2 regions of the Duganella sp. S19_KUP01_CR8 genome follow, and region 2 is predicted to be linked to the other one. Evidence: predicted binding sites of a transcription regulator. Region 2 holds the regulator's gene; the other holds the start of a gene.
What was found. Region 2 encodes sigma-54, which starts transcription at its own class of promoters, with help from an activator protein. Its sites were predicted from a motif close to TGGCANGNAANCTGCTTT; they were not measured.
Positions count from the first base shown of each region.

Region 1 (4,280 bases), on a different contig from region 2:
CCACGCGCGGCGCTGGCGTACACGTTGAGTGCCGGCGCCCAGTGGTACAGGACTCCCAGCACCGGCGTGGTGTGGCTGTAATGGAGGTTGCCGCTGTCATTGCCGTTACTGAGGAAATGATCGTCGACAGAGAATCTGACGCTGCTATGGCGCAGGCCCGCGCTCAGCATCCATGCGCCGGATTGCCACTCGGCCTGAAGGTAGGAATCAAGGCTCGATACCTTGTCGCTCTCGTCGCGCCGCAGCGCACCCTTCACGCCGAACTGGATGCCGATGAAGTTTTCAAAGCCCTTGCGGCCGTCGGTGGAGCGGCCGTATTCCACGCCCACCGTGGTACTTAGCTTGCCGCCTGCAAGCTGGCTGGCGTGCAGCCAGCTCACATCCGCGCCATAAAAGTCGCGGTCGAAATCGACCACGCCGCCGGAGTGGGTCAGCGGCGCCTGGAACGCCTTGGAGAACGCCTGGTACTGGACCACTTGCCGATTGCCGCTGTAACTGGTCAGGCGCAGGCGGTCGTCGCCGAAGCGCTGCTCCCAGCTGGCGCCGATCTGCTGGTGGTCTATGCTTTTGCGGGTGTTGTAGCGGTCAGCCAGCGTGCGCTTCGGCACTTGGGTATCGGTGGCATCGATTTCTCCCGCGCGCGGATCGCGCCGATAGGTGGCCCAGGTCACGCCCAGCGGATCCTGCGTATCGTCCTGGCGCAGTGCGTTGGCGACGATGGCCAGCTTGGCGCCGGCCGTCGGGGCCAGCGTCAACTTGGCGAAGGCCTGTTCGCGGGTGGCGGCGCTGTGGGCGCGGTAGCCGTCGGTTTCGAAGCGCGACGCGTCCAGCACATAGCCGATACCCGCTTGCCTGCCTTGCGCGTTGACGTCGATCTTGCGGCTGCCGTAGCTGCCTGCTGTCAGATTGGTTTCCACTGTGGGCGCGCCATCGCCGTCGCGGGTGAACAGCTGGATCACGCCGCCGGAGTGATTGCCGTAGATTGCGGAGAATGGCCCGCGCAGCACTTCGATGCGTTCGGCGATGTCGAGGTTGAAGGTGGCGGCCTGGCCTTGGCCGTCCGGCATGCTGGCCGGGATGCCGTCCGCGATCAGCCGCACGCCGCGTACGCCGAAGGCGGAACGGGCGCCAAAGCCACGCGAGGAAATTTGCAGATCCTGCGCATAGTTCTGCCGGTTCTGGGCCACCAGGCCAGGCACCGCCGCCAACGCTTCGGATGCGTTGACGCCAGGTTGGCTTGCATGAATGCGGTCGGCATCGACGACGTCGATCGCGGCCGGCATCTCGAAAACGGAGTGGCCGACGCGGGTGGCGCTGACGATGACCACGTCGGGCGTTTCATCGGCCGTCGCCAGCGTCGCGGCGCCGGCCATGCACAGTGCGGCGAACGCTTGCAATTGAAAAGGGTGGTGCTTCATGTGTTCTCCAGTCGTGCAGTCAGTATTTCAGGAATAGACAACTGTGTCAAAAGTGAACAGTTGTCACAGCCTGGAAGCGCGTATAGCCCTGTTTTCCCGGGCATTGCCGCTGGCACGATGCTTGCGAAAAGAACGTGGCGTACTACTCCGCCGCACCAAGCGGCTCATAACCACAGCAGAAAGAGGATGACATGAATCTTGCAGACATCAGCAAACTGGGCGTCGCCAATCCCTTCAAAGAGCGCTACGACAATTACATCGGCGGAAAATTCGTTGCGCCGGTCAAGGGCGAATACTTCGGCAACATCACGCCGATCACCGGCCAGGTATTTTGCGAAGTGGCGCGCTCCACCGCCGAGGACATCGAGCTGGCGCTGGACGCCGCCCATGCCGCCAAAGACGCCTGGGGCAAAACCTCGCAAACCGAGCGCGCCAACATCCTGAATAAAATCGCCGACCGCATGGAGGCCAACCTGGCGCTGATCGCCACCGCCGAGACCATCGACAACGGCAAGCCTATCCGCGAAACCACCGCCGCCGATATCCCGCTGGCGATCGACCACTTCCGCTACTTCGCCGGCTGCATCCGCGCGCAGGAAGGTTCGGTCGCGCAGATCGACTCCGAGACCTATGCTTACCACTTCCACGAGCCTCTGGGCGTGGTCGGCCAGATCATCCCGTGGAACTTCCCTATCCTGATGGCGGTATGGAAGCTGGCGCCGGCGCTGGCCGCTGGTAACTGCGTGGTGCTGAAACCTGCCGAGCAGACGCCGGCGTCGATCATGGTGCTGATAGAGCTGATTGCCGACCTGCTGCCGCCCGGCGTATTAAATGTGGTGAACGGCTTTGGCCTGGAAGCAGGCAAGCCGCTAGCCTCCAACAAGCGCATCGCCAAGATCGCCTTCACCGGTGAGACGGGCACCGGCCGCCTGATCATGCAATACGCGGCGCAGAACCTGATCCCGGTCACGCTGGAACTGGGCGGCAAATCGCCGAACATCTTCTTTGCCGACGTGATGGACGCCGACGACGCCTTCTTCGACAAGTGCCTGGAAGGCTTTGCGATGTTCGCGCTGAACCAGGGCGAGGTGTGCACCTGCCCATCGCGCGTGCTGATCCAGGAATCGATCTACGAGAAGTTCATTGAGCGCGCGCTGGCCCGCGTGGCCGCGATCAAGCAAGGCAATCCGCTGGACGCCAGCACCATGCTGGGCGCGCAGGCCTCGCAGGAGCAGCTGGAAAAAATCCTGTCGTATATCGACATCGGCAAGCAGGAGGGCGCGGAATTGCTGGCCGGCGGCGGACGCAATGTCCAGGCGGGCGATATGAAGGATGGCTACTACGTGCGTCCGACGGTGTTCAAGGGCGATAACAAGATGCGCATCTTCCAGGAAGAGATCTTCGGGCCGGTGGTGTCGGTGACGACGTTCAAGGATGAAGCGGATGCGCTGCGCATCGCCAACGACACGCTGTACGGCCTGGGCGCCGGCCTGTGGACCCGCGACGGATCGCGCGCCTTCCGTGTCGGCCGCGCGATCCAGGCTGGCCGCGTCTGGACCAATTGCTATCACCTGTACCCAGCGCATGCGGCGTTCGGCGGCTACAAGCAGTCGGGCATCGGCCGCGAAAATCACAAGATGATGCTGGACCACTATCAGCAGACCAAAAACCTGCTGGTCAGCTATAGCCCCAACGCCTTGGGCTTCTTCTAGCCATGAGCCACATCATCGCCCGTGTCATGGCCACGCCGGCGGCGTTCGAATTGATCGCCGCGCTGCGTAGCCGTCACGGGCCGCTGATGTTTTTCCAGTCCGGCGGCTGCTGCGACGGCAGCACGCCGATGTGTTATCCGGCGGGAGAGTTCAACATCAGCGATACCGATGTCTATCTTGGTAACCTTGATGGGGCGCCGTTCTACATGGGCTGCGAACAGTTCGAGTACTGGGAGCATACGCAATTGATCATCGACGTCGTCGACGGCAACGGCGGCATGTTCTCGCTCGATAACGGCACGGGCAGGCGCTTCCTGACCCGCTCGCGCCTGTTCACCGACGAGGAAATGGCTGTGTTGAAGCCATCGCCCTAGTTATTTCAGGTTGGGCACCTTGCGGTAGATGGTGTTACGCGATACCCCGAGGGCGCGCGCGGTGGCGGAGACATTGCCACCGTGCGCCGCCAGCGATTTTAATATGGCCGACTGCTCCAGCTCTTCGAGGTTGGCGCTGCTGGCGGTTATCTCCTCCTGGGCCGGCGCTTGTTCCATATCGTCAAGGAAGTCGTCCGGCATGTGGGACAGGCAGATCTCGTGCTCGTCGCCCGCCATCACGATCGCCGTGCGCAACAGATTGGTCAGCTGGCGGAAATTGCCAGGCCAGCGGTGACGGCGGAACAGCTGCAGCAGTTCCTGCGAGACGTGATAGCGGCCGTTGTTCGATTCGGTCGCCAGGATTTTCTTGACCACGGTCTCAAGGTCGCTGCGTTCGCGCAGCGGTGGCAGCTTCACCACCAATCCATTCAAGCGGTAATACAAATCCTCGCGGAACAGGCCTTGCGCGATGCGGTTGCGCAGATTGTGATTGGTCGCGCAGATCAGCTCCACGTTCACCGGTATGGATTTGTCGCTGCCCAGCGGTGTCACCATGCGCTCCTGTAGCACGCGCAGCAGGCGCGCCTGCAAGCTGAATGGCATGTCGCCGATCTCGTCGAGGAACAGCGTGCCGCCGTTCGCTTGCAGGATCTTGCCGACCGCGCCTTTCTTGCGCGCGCCGGTGAAGGCGCCGTCTTCATAGCCGAACAATTCGGATTCGATCAGCGTCTCGGGTATCGAGGCGCAGTTGACGGCCACGAAGGGATTCATGGCGC
Region 1 is NZ_JAQQPR010000057.1:5,781-10,060, forward strand. Features, by position in the region: gene V6M89_RS30000 (TonB-dependent receptor family protein) at 1-1,418, opposite strand, end outside; gene adh (aldehyde dehydrogenase) at 1,610-3,130, shown strand; gene V6M89_RS30010 (DUF779 domain-containing protein) at 3,133-3,504, shown strand; gene V6M89_RS30015 (sigma-54-dependent Fis family transcriptional regulator) at 3,505-4,280, opposite strand, start outside.
Region 1: the regulator sigma-54 is predicted to act here: its motif matches at 1,529-1,546, upstream of adh (aldehyde dehydrogenase).

Region 2 (4,280 bases):
CCTTCCGCCAGAAGCGCGACGGCGCCGGCGACCAGTGGATCGAGGGCGAAGCCGAGCGCATCGAATACAGCGACAAGACCGACCTGGTCAAGCTGTTCTCGAAAGCCAAGGTGCGCCAGCTGGAAGGCCCGCGGATGACCAGCGAAGTCAACAGCGAGTTCATTTCCTACGACAGCCGCACCGAGCATTTCGATGTCAAGAACAACGTCTCGGGCGTGAGCAAGCCGGGCGCCGGCCGCGGCACCATGGTGATCCAGCCGACCATCCGTCCGGCCGCGCCGGCCGCCGCATCGACGCCGCCGGCCACGGAGAAGTAAGCATGGAATCATCCTGCGGTAGCACCCTGATCGTACGCGGCCTGCAAAAGACCTACGGCAAGCGCCAGGTCGTGCACGACGTGTCCCTGCAAGTCGAGTGCGGCGAAGTGGTGGGCCTGCTCGGCCCCAACGGCGCCGGCAAGACCACCTCGTTCTACATGATCGTCGGCCTGGTGCCGTCGGACGCCGGCAGCATCGATATCAGCGGCACCGATATCTCCTCGCTGCCGATCCACCGCCGCGCCTCGCTCGGCTTGTCCTACCTGCCGCAGGAAGCGTCGGTGTTCCGCAAGCTGACGGTGGAAGAAAATATCCGCGCCGTCCTCGAAATTCAGAAAGTGGACGGCAAGCCTTTATCCAAGGCTGCCATTGATGAACGGCTCAATACCCTGCTGGCCGATTTGCAAATCGAAAAGCTGCGCGAGAACCAGGCGCTGTCGCTGTCAGGCGGCGAGCGCCGCCGCGTGGAGATCGCGCGCGCACTGGCGACCAATCCGCGCTTCGTGCTGCTCGACGAACCATTCGCCGGGGTCGACCCGATCGCCGTGATTGAGATCCAGCGCATCGTGCGCTTCCTCAAGGAACGCGGCATCGGCGTCCTCATTACCGATCACAATGTGCGCGAGACGCTGGGCATCTGCGACCGCGCATATATCATCAACCAGGGCACGGTATTGGCTTCAGGCCGGCCAGACGACATCATCGCCAACGAATCGGTGCGTCGCGTGTATCTGGGTGAACACTTCCGTATGTAAAACCCATGAAACAGTCTTTGCAACTGCGCACGTCGCAGCACCTCGCGCTGACACCGCAATTGCAGCAGTCGATCCGGCTGCTGCAACTGTCGACGCTGGAGCTGCACCAGGAACTGGAACAGCTGCTGACCGATAATCCGCTGCTGGAGCGCCTCGACGACCCGCTGGACCGCTCGCTGCGGCTGCTGTCGGACGGCGCCATCAGCCAGCAAGCCCCGGTCGGCGACGCGCCGCCGGAAGGCCCGCCCAACGCGCAAGAGGCGCCGGCCGCCGACGCCGACAACTACGACGGCCCGGCCGCCGACACCGAAAGCACCAGCAGCGACGCCGACGTCGACTGGAGCGACGCCGGCCGCAGCAAGGCGCCCGACGACGAGGACTCGCGTCCGCAGCTGGAGGCCAGCCACTGCACGCTGCGCGAGCACCTGATGGAGCAGATGCGGGTGACGGTGCTGGAGATGCGTGACCGCGCGCTGGTCGAGCTGATCATCGACGCGCTGGACGAGAACGGCTACCTCGAAGAATCGCTGGAAGAAATCCTGGCCCGCCTGCCGGAAGAGCTGGAGCTGGAGATCGACGAGTTGCAGACCGCCTTGTCGATGCTGCAAAGCTTCGACCCGATGGGCGTGGGCGCGCGCAACGCGTCCGAATGCCTGGCGCTGCAGATCAAGCGTTTGCCGGCCATCCCGATGGTGACGCGGCGCATGGCGCTGGCGATTGTTGAAAATCATTTGACCTGGTTTGCCCAGCGCGATTTCAACAAACTGAAGAAGGCGCTGCTGTGCGACGACGAAGATTTGCGCGAAGCACAAACCGTCATCCGCCAGTGCAATCCGCATCCGGGTTCGGCGTTCGCGTCGGACGTGTCGGACTACGTGGTGCCGGACGTGATCGTCAAAAAAGCGCGCAACGGCTGGCAAGTGAGCCTGAACAACGACGTCATGCCACGCCTGCGCGTGAACGCCATGTACGCCAACCTGCTCAAGCAGGGAAAAGGCGAGGGCGCGATGGGCGCGCAGCTGCAGGAAGCGAAGTGGCTGATCAAAAATATGCGCCAGCGTTTCGACACGATTTTGCGCGTTGCACAAGCGATAGTAGAACGACAAAAGAACTTTTTCTCCCATGGTGCGGTTGCCATGCGCCCCCTTGTGCTTCGCGAAATTGCTGATACACTGGGACTACACGAGAGCACTATTTCTCGTGTAACAACTCAAAAATATATGCTGACCCCGCATGGCATGTTTGAGTTGAAATATTTCTTTGGTAGCCATGTCGCCACCGAAGCGGGGGGGGAAGCAAGTTCGACGGCGATACGTGCACTCATCGTGCAATTGACAGGAGCAGAAGACCCGAAAAATCCTTTATCCGACAGTAAGATTGCGGACATGCTGGGAGAACAAGGCATGGTGATTGCGCGACGCACTGTTGCCAAATATCGCGAAGCGTTGAAGATCCCGCCAGTCAGTCTCCGTAAATCTTTGTAGTTACTTGGTTCCTGCGCGCCCGGCAGTAATGGGCTCCGCACTAACCGTAAGAAGCGACATTATCTTTAGGAGTGTGTATGAATCTCACCATCAGTGGACATCATCTCGAAGTGACCTCGGCCATCCGTGAATACGTGCAGAACAAGCTGGAACGCGTCACCCGCCACTTTGATCAAGTGATTGATATTGCTGTCATCCTGACTGTAGATAACCTCAAAGAGAAAGAGAAACGCCAGAAGGCTGAAATCAACCTGCGTATGTCGGGCAAGACCGTCTACGTGGAAAGCCTGTCCCAAGACTTGTACGCCGCCATCGATACCTTGATCGACAAGCTGGATCGGCAGGTCATGAAATACAAAGCCAAGGTCCAAGAGCACGGCCACGATGCGATCAAGCATCTCCCGGATAGCTACGAACCCGCTGCCGCCGCCCTATAACAACGGCCCCGGCACCATCAAACTAAGGGTGCAGAGGCGCCCTTTTTTGCGTCCAAATGGTTTAGAGTAAACGTTTTCCAAACTTGGACGGGAGTGGCATGAAACGAGCTAAACTATTTACGGCATGGCTGCTGGCGCTGGCCGCCCCCACCGTGCTGGCCTGCACCGCGCCGCCGCCGGCCGTGATCGACATCGACGCCAACAGCTACTACTCGGATGCGCACCACTCCGTCATCGATCCGGTACTGCGGGCGCGCAATATCGCCAACACCAAGCCGATCGACGACTTCCTGGCCGAGGTGGCGCAGAACGCCAGCCAGGGCAACGCCGCCTGCGCGCTGGGCTGGCTGGAGAGCTGGGCCGGGCAGCGGGCCTTGCTGGGCAAGCTGTCCAGCGAGCAGGCCTGGTACGTGCGCAAGTGGACTTTGGGCGGCATGGCGCTGAGCTACGCCCGCGTCAAGCCGGCCGCCACCCCCGTCCAGCAGCAAACCATCGAAGCCTGGTTCAAGACGCTGGCCGACGCCACCATGGCGCACTCCGATGCCCACAAGGGCACGCGCAATAACCACTACTACTGGGAAGGCCTGGCGGTGACGGCGGTGGGCGGCGTCACGCATGACGAGCGCTACCTGGCCTGGGGCCGCAAGGTGTTCGAGCACGCGATGGCGCAGGTGGCGGCGGACGGTTCGCTGCCGGCGGAAATGGAGCGCGCGGCCAAGGCCTTGCACTACCACGTGTTCGCGGCCGTGCCGCTGGTGATGAGCGCGTCCATCCTGGACCTGCATTCCGCCAAACTGGACCAGCTGATGCGCTTCACGCTGGCCGCCGCGCAAGACCCGTCGGCGATGGAAAAGGCCACCGGTTTCACGCAGGAGCGGGCCAATGTCAGCGAGATGTCGTTCGCCATCGTCTACGCCCGGCACCAGGGCAGGGCGGAGCTGATGCCGCTCAAAGCCAACTTCCAGCCGCGCCTGGGCGGCGACCTCAACCTGGCCAATCCGCTGGAGCATCTGGCGCCCGGCAAGTCGCAGTAGAATAGGGTTTTTTCCACCACACCAAGCACCTCATGAGCGAATACGTCCACACCAGCGTCAGCAACGGAACCGGCTTCATCACGCTGGACCGGCCCAAGGCCTTGAACTCTTTATCGCTGGCGATGGTGCGCGATATCACGCAGGCGCTGATGGCGTGGCGCGACGATAGCGGCGTGGCCGCCGTCGTCATTCGCAGCAGCAGCGAAAAGGCCTTCTGCGCCGGCGGCGACATCCGCTTCTTCTACGACGCCGG
Region 2 is NZ_JAQQPR010000009.1:158,520-162,799, forward strand. Features, by position in the region: gene lptA (lipopolysaccharide transport periplasmic protein LptA) at 1-317, shown strand, start outside; gene lptB (LPS export ABC transporter ATP-binding protein) at 320-1,072, shown strand; gene V6M89_RS11635 (RNA polymerase factor sigma-54) at 1,078-2,556, shown strand; gene hpf (ribosome hibernation-promoting factor, HPF/YfiA family) at 2,634-2,993, shown strand; gene V6M89_RS11645 (alginate lyase family protein) at 3,092-4,027, shown strand; gene V6M89_RS11650 (enoyl-CoA hydratase/isomerase family protein) at 4,060-4,280, shown strand, end outside.